2 regions of the Streptomyces sp. NPDC046985 genome follow, and region 2 is predicted to be linked to the other one. Evidence: riboswitches for the same ligand, from Rfam matches in the RefSeq annotation. Region 2 holds a riboswitch; the other holds the start of a gene.
The links. A riboswitch is a leader RNA that binds a small molecule or an ion and turns the genes downstream of it on or off. The one in region 2 is predicted to bind ZMP and ZTP.

Region 1 (3,351 bases), on a different contig from region 2:
ACCTGGCGGGAAACAGAACGGACCGAATCCGCCCCCGTGCTGTCACCGGGCGACACGCCCCGCGAGCGCCCGGCGCCACGCGACGGCCTGGCGACACGCGACGGCCCGGCGCCGGGCGGTCGGCGGAGGACGCCCGGCGCCGGAGGCCCGGCGACGGCGGCGCGAGGACAGCGGCGCGAGGACAGCGGCCCGGCGGGCGCGGGCGCCGGGCCGCCGGGCGCCGGGGCGTCAGCCGAGGTCGATCTCCGGGTACAGCGGGAAGCCCGCGACGAGGTCGGTGGCCCGGTGGGAGACCTCGTCCGCGACCTTCGGGTCGAGCACGTGCTGCGCCTTGGAGGGGGCGCCCTTGGCGGTGGTCCCGGGCTCGGTCGTCGTCAGCACCCGGTCGATCAGGCCGGCGACCTCGTCCATCTCGGCGGCGCCGAGGCCGCGGGTGGTCAGCGCGGGGGTGCCGACGCGGATGCCGGAGGTGTACCAGGCGCCGTTGGGGTCGGCGGGGATGGCGTTGCGGTTGGTGACGATGCCGGAGTCCAGCAGCGCGGCCTCGGCCTGGCGGCCGGTCAGCCCGTAGGAGGAGGCGACGTCGATCAGGTTGAGGTGGTTGTCGCTGCCGCCGGTCACCAGCGTGGCGCCGCGCCGCGTCAGGCCCTCGGCCAGGGCGCGGGAGTTGTCGACGATCCGCTGGGCGTAGTCCCGGAAGGCGGGCTGGCGGGCCTCCGCGAGGGCGACCGCCTTGGCGGCCATGACGTGCGGGAGCGGGCCGCCGAGCACCATCGGGCAGCCGCGGTCGACCTGGTCCTTGAGCGAGTCGTCGCACAGGACCATGCCGCCGCGCGGGCCGCGCAGCGACTTGTGGGTGGTGGTGGTGACGATCTGGGCGTGCGGGACCGGGTCGAAGTCGCCGGTGAGCACCTTGCCCGCGACCAGCCCGGCGAAGTGGGCCATGTCGACCATGAGCGTGGCGCCGGTCTCGTCGGCGATCTCCCGCATGATCCGGAAGTTCACCAGGCGCGGGTAGGCGGAGTAGCCGGCGACGATGACCAGCGGCCTGAACTCGCGGGCCGAGGCGCGCAGGGCGTCGTAGTCGATCAGGCCGGTGGCCGGGTCGGTGCCGTAGGAGCGCTGGTCGAACATCTTGCCGGAGATGTTCGGGCGGAAGCCGTGGGTGAGGTGGCCGCCCGCGTCCAGGGACATGCCCAGCATGCGCTGGTCGCCGAGGGCGCGGCGCAGCTCGGCCCAGTCCTCCTCGGAGAGGTCGTTGACCTGGCGGACGCCGGCCTTCTCCAGCGCGGGCAGCTCGACGCGCTGGGCGAGGACGGCCCAGAAGGCGACGAGGTTGGCGTCGATGCCGGAGTGCGGCTGGACGTAGGCGTGGCGGGCGCCGAACAGCTCCCGCGCGTGCTCGGCGGCCAGCGACTCGACGGTGTCGACGTTGCGGCAGCCGGCGTAGAAGCGGCGGCCGACGGTGCCCTCGGCGTACTTGTCGCTGAGCCAGTTGCCCATGGCCAGCAGGGTGGCCGGGGAGGCGTAGTTCTCGGAGGCGATCAGCTTGAGCATCTCGCGCTGGTCGGCGATCTCCTGGCCGATGGCGTCGGCGATCCGCGGCTCGACGGCGCGGATCACGTCGAGGGCGGCGCGGTAGGCGGTGGACTCGCGGGAGAGGGGCGCGGACATGGCGGGGACCTCCGGACGTGGCGTTCGGCTGCACGGGACGGCCCAGGCGCACGGCACACTTGTCGCTCAGGCCGCTCCCCGATGGTCGGTCCCATCCCAGCGCGCCAGTCACGGCCCGAGTCCCAGCCTACCGGGCGCCCCGTCCCCGCACGCCGCAACGTCCGCCATGCGAGCGCGATCTGGGACGGGGACGGACGTCGTCCGGCGGGCGGGCGTCGTCGTTCGGGCGTCGTCGTTCGGGCGTCGTAGTTCGGGCGTCGTCGTTCGGGCGGACGGGCGTCGTCGGCCTCCCCCGTCGCCGGGGTCGTCGACCGGCTCTCCGAGGGCGGACGCCGGGAGAACCGCCTCTACATGCTGCACCACGCCCTGATCAGCCACGCCCTGCGTCTACGGGGCACCGGCGCCGGCGAGTCGCCCCTCTTCCGGACCGTCCGCTTCCCCCGGGACTCCTCCCGCGCCCCCCCACGACCATGACGGGCAGATTTGAGTCGGTGGCGTGCACCGCGCTTCTCGACTCCTGATCGATCCGGTCTAGAGGATCACGTGCGGCAGGAAGCGGGCGTATTCGTCGGTGATCAGACCGGAGGACTCGCGGATGCCGAGGCCGGCGGGCTCGTCCCCGACGACCCAGGCGCCGAGGACGACGTGGTTGCCGTCGAAGGCGGGCAGCGGGGCGAGCGCCTGGTAGCAGCAGGGCTCGTCGCGCGGGACCGGCGGCGTGCCCGGCGCGTGCACGGTCACTCCGGCGCCCTCGCGGCCGAGCAGCGGCTTGGCGACGTAGCCGGTGGTCGCCGCCAGGTCGCGCGGGCCGTCCAGGTGGGCGGGGAGCAGGTTCGGGTGGCCGGGGAACATCTCCCAGAGGACGGCGAGCAGCGCCTTGTTGCTCAGCAGCATCTTCCAGGCGGGCTCGATCCACAGGGTGGCGCCGGTGCCGCCGCCGTTGTCGAGGGTGTCCAGGACGTGTCCGGCGAAGCGGTCGGAGGTCAGCCACTCCCACGGATAGAGCTTGAAGACGCTGCGGATGAAGTGCAGGCCGTTGTCGACGAACCGGCCGGAGAGCGGGTCCCAGCCGATCTCCTCCATGGAGATCCAGTCGGTGTCGAGGCCCGCCTGCTCGGCGGTCTCCTTGAGGTAGGCGACCGTCATCAGGTCCTCGCCGAGTTCGTCGTCGGCGGAGTGCGCGAAGTGCAGCGGGGCGCCCGGCGGGAGCAGATGGGCCTGCCGCTTCCAGGCGTCGACCAGGCGTTCGTGCAGGGAGTTCCACTGGTCGGCGCCGGGGAAGCGCTCCTGCATCCAGAACCACTGCGGCGAGGCGGCCTCGACGAGGGAGGTGGGGGTGTCGGCGTTGTACTCCAGCAGCTTCGCCGGGCCCGTGCCGTCGTAGCGCAGGTCGAAGCGGCCGTAGACGGTGGGGAGTTCGGCGCGGCGGCGCCAGGACTCGGCGACGGCGCGGGCGAGGCGGGCGTCGGTGATGCCGAGGTCGGCGAAGCGGCCTGCGGCGACGATGCGGTCCGCCGCCGCCAGGCACATGCGGTGCAGTTCCTCGACGGTCTCCTCCAGGGCCTCGACCTCGGGGAGCGTGAAGGCGTAGTAGGCGCTCTCGTCCCAGTAGGGGCGCAGGGCGCCGTCCGGGTACCGGGTGAGCGGGTAGATCAGCCCCTGTGACTCGACGGTCTG
Region 2 (3,351 bases):
CAGGTACGCGCCGTGGAACGCGTCCGCGCCGTGGAAACGCGTCCGCGGGCGGAGTTCAGTGCCCGCGGGCGATCCACTCGTCGAGGTGCGGGGCCTCGGCGCCGATCGTGGTGGGGTCGCCGTGGCCGGTGAGCACCTTCGTCTCGGGCGGCAGCGTCAGCAGGCGGTCGCGGATCGAGTCGACGATCGTCGGGAAGTGCGAGTAGGAGCGGCCGGTGGCCCCCGGGCCGCCCTGGAACAGGGTGTCGCCGGTGAAGACGACGCCCAGCCCCGGATCGTGCAGGCACACCCCGCCGGGCGCGTGGCCGGGCGTGTGGAGGACCTTCAGGTCGGCGCCGGCCGCCTCGATCACCTGGCCGTCCGCCAAGTGCTCGTCCGGCTCCCGGTCCGGGTGGGTCATCCGCCACAGCGGCAGGTCGTCGGGGTGCAGCCAGATGCTCGCGCCGGTGAGGTCCGCGAGCGCCGGCGCGGCGTTCACGTGGTCGTTGTGGGCGTGGGTGCACACGATGGCGGTCAGTCGGCGGTCGCCCACCGCGGCGGCGACGGCCTCGGCGTCGTGGGCCGCGTCGATGACGACGGCCTCGTGGTCGTCGCCGACGATCCACACGTTGTTGTCGACGTCCCAGGAGCCCCCGTCGAGCGTGAACTGACCGGAGGTGACAAGGCGTTCGATGCGGGCGGCCATCAGAACACCACCACCGAGCGCAGCACGTCGCCCTGCTGCATCCGCTCGAACGCCTTCTCGACCTCGTCTAGTTGGATGGTCGAGCTGACGAACTTGTCCAGCGGCAGGCGGCCTTGCAGGTGCAGGTCGACGAGCATCGGGAAGTCGCGGGAGGGCAGGCAGTCGCCGTACCAGCTCGACTTGAGCGCGCCGCCGCGCCCGAAGACGTCCAGCAGCGGCAGTTCGAGCTTCATCTCGGGCGTGGGGACGCCGACCAGGACGACGGTTCCGGCCAGGTCGCGGGCGTAGAAGGCCTGGCGGTAGGTCTCCGGGCGGCCGACCGCGTCGACGACCACGTCGGCGCCGAATCCGCCGGTCAGCTCGCGGACGGCCTCGACCGGGTCCTTCTCGCGGGAGTTGACGGTGTGCGTGGCGCCCATCTCGCGGGCGGTGGCGAGCTTACGGTCATCGATGTCGACGGCGATGATCTTCGCCGCGCCCGCCAGGTGCGCCCCGGCGATCGCCGCGTCGCCGACGCCGCCGCAGCCGATGACGGCGACCGAGTCGCCGCGTCCGACGCCGCCGGTGTTGATCGCCGCGCCGAGGCCCGCCATCACGCCGCAGCCGAGCAGCCCGGCGACGGCCGGGGAGACGGCGGGGTCGACCTTGGTGCACTGCCCGGCCGCCACCAGCGTCTTCTCGGCGAAGGCGCCGATGCCGAGAGCCGGCGAGAGTTCGGCGCCGTCGGTGAGCGTCATCCGCTGGCGGGCGTTGTGGGTGTCGAAGCAGTACCAGGGGCGCCCGCGCAGACAGGCGCGGCAGGCGCCGCACACGGCACGCCAGTTGAGGACGACGAAGTCGCCGGGCGCGACGTCGGTGACGCCCTCGCCCACCGACTCCACGACGCCGGCGGCCTCGTGGCCGAGCAGGAAGGGGAACTCGTCGTTGATGCCGCCCTGTTTGTAGTGCAGGTCGGTGTGGCAGACGCCGCAGGCCTGGACCTGGACCACGGCCTCGCCGGGCCCCGGGTCCGGCACGACGATCGTCTCGACCCGCACCGGCTCGTCCTTCCCGGGTGCGATCACGCCGCGCACTTCCTGGGCCATGGTGGCTGTCCCCTTCCGTCGACCGTCGGCCGTCCCGTCGACCCTACGCCGTGGCTGATCGGAAACGGAGCGCATGGGCGCGGACCGGGTGCGCGCCGGGCGCCCGCGCCCAGAGCCGCCGTCCGGCGTCCCGTACGTGCGCGGACGGAGTGCGCGCCGGGCGCCGGTCCGCGTCGGCTCGGCGCCGCGGACGGCGGGGACCGGTCCGCACCGCGGCGAGACCGGGCCGGTGACCTGGTTAAGGACGGGCTTCGTCCGCTCGCCGGGATCACGCGGACCGGGTTCGGCGAGGCCCCTCCATGCGGCGACGAGTGAGTGAGTACGCTGGGGCGGGGCCGTGACTGGCGCTGAGGTGGAGCACCACCGGGGAGCGGCCCTCATCGAGTCGTAGCCGCGCGCCTGGGCGATCCATCGCACGCTCAGGAGCAGCACATGTCCCCAGCACGCCTCATGGACGGCGCCGCGCTCGCCCGGCAGATCGTCGAGAAGACCGCGCAGCGGGCCGCCGACCTCACCGACCGCACCGGCACGGCCCCGTGCCTGGCGACGGTGCTGGTCGGCGAGGATCCCGCCTCCGTGACGTACGTCCGTATGAAGCAGAACCGCTGCCGCGCGGCCGGGATCGACTCCCGGCGCGTCGCCCTGCCCGCCACGACCGGCACCGAGGAGCTGGTCGGCACGCTCCGGTCGCTGTCGCAGGACCCGTCGGTCCACGGCATCCTGCTTCAGCACCCCGTGGGCGAGCACGTCGACGAGCGGGCCGCGTTCGAGGCGATCGCGCCCGAGAAGGACGTCGACGGCGTCACCTTCGCCTCTTTCGCCACGATGAGCTTCGGCCTGCCGGGCTTCGTCTCCTGCACGCCCGGCGGCATCATGCGGCTGCTCGACGCCTACGACGTGGACCCCGCGGGCAAGCGCGCCGTCGTGGTCGGGCGCAGCGCGATCCTCGGCAAGCCGGTGGGCATGCTGCTGCTGGCGCGGAACGCCACGGTCACCTACTGCCACTCGCGGACCGCGGATCTGGCGTCCGTGGTGCGGGAGGCCGACATCGTCGTCGCCGCGGTGGGCCGGCCGCGGCTCGTGCGCGGCGAGGACGTCAAGCCCGGCGCGGTCGTGATCGACGCGGGCTACAACGAGGGCAACGTCGGCGACGTCGACTTCGACTCGGCGGCGGAACGCGCCTCGCTCATCACGCCGGTGCCGGGCGGAGTCGGCCCGATGACCATCGCGACGCTCCTGGAGCAGACGGTGGAGGCAGCCGCCCGGCAGCTCGGGGCGTGATCCGGGCGGCTGGGCGCGCAGGCGGGTGACGTCTGGGCCTAGGTGTCGTCGTCGGCGGCGCCGTCATCGGCGTCGGCGCCGGGCCGGGAGCGGGCGTCTGGGAGCAGAGCGGGCGCCCCGGGGCAGGGGGCGGGGCGAGGCAGGGGGCGGGGCGGCCTCCGCGGCCGGAGCGGACCCGGAGCGGGCCCGGACCGGACCCGGGCGGCCCTCGCCCGCACGCCGGGCGCATCCACGGGTGGGGGGCGACTGGAGCCCGCCGCCCCCGGCCCTCGCCCGCGCGCCGGGCGCGCCCGCCTCGGG

Region 1: linked by a shared signal. The riboswitch ahead of ABZ861_RS02620 (glycine hydroxymethyltransferase) and the one ahead of ABZ861_RS20750 (bifunctional 5,10-methylenetetrahydrofolate dehydrogenase/5,10-methenyltetrahydrofolate cyclohydrolase) in region 2 are both predicted to bind ZMP and ZTP.

Annotation. Positions count from the first base shown of each region.
Region 1 is NZ_JBEYWK010000001.1:596,540-599,890, forward strand. It holds gene ABZ861_RS02620 (glycine hydroxymethyltransferase) at 229-1,674, opposite strand; ZMP/ZTP riboswitch at 1,708-1,796, opposite strand; gene ABZ861_RS02625 (glutathionylspermidine synthase family protein) at 2,206-3,351, opposite strand, start outside.
Region 2 is NZ_JBEYWK010000015.1:166,652-170,002, reverse strand. It holds gene ABZ861_RS20760 (MBL fold metallo-hydrolase) at 56-685, opposite strand; gene ABZ861_RS20755 (S-(hydroxymethyl)mycothiol dehydrogenase) at 685-1,770, opposite strand; ZMP/ZTP riboswitch at 2,098-2,182, shown strand; gene ABZ861_RS20750 (bifunctional 5,10-methylenetetrahydrofolate dehydrogenase/5,10-methenyltetrahydrofolate cyclohydrolase) at 2,203-3,051, shown strand.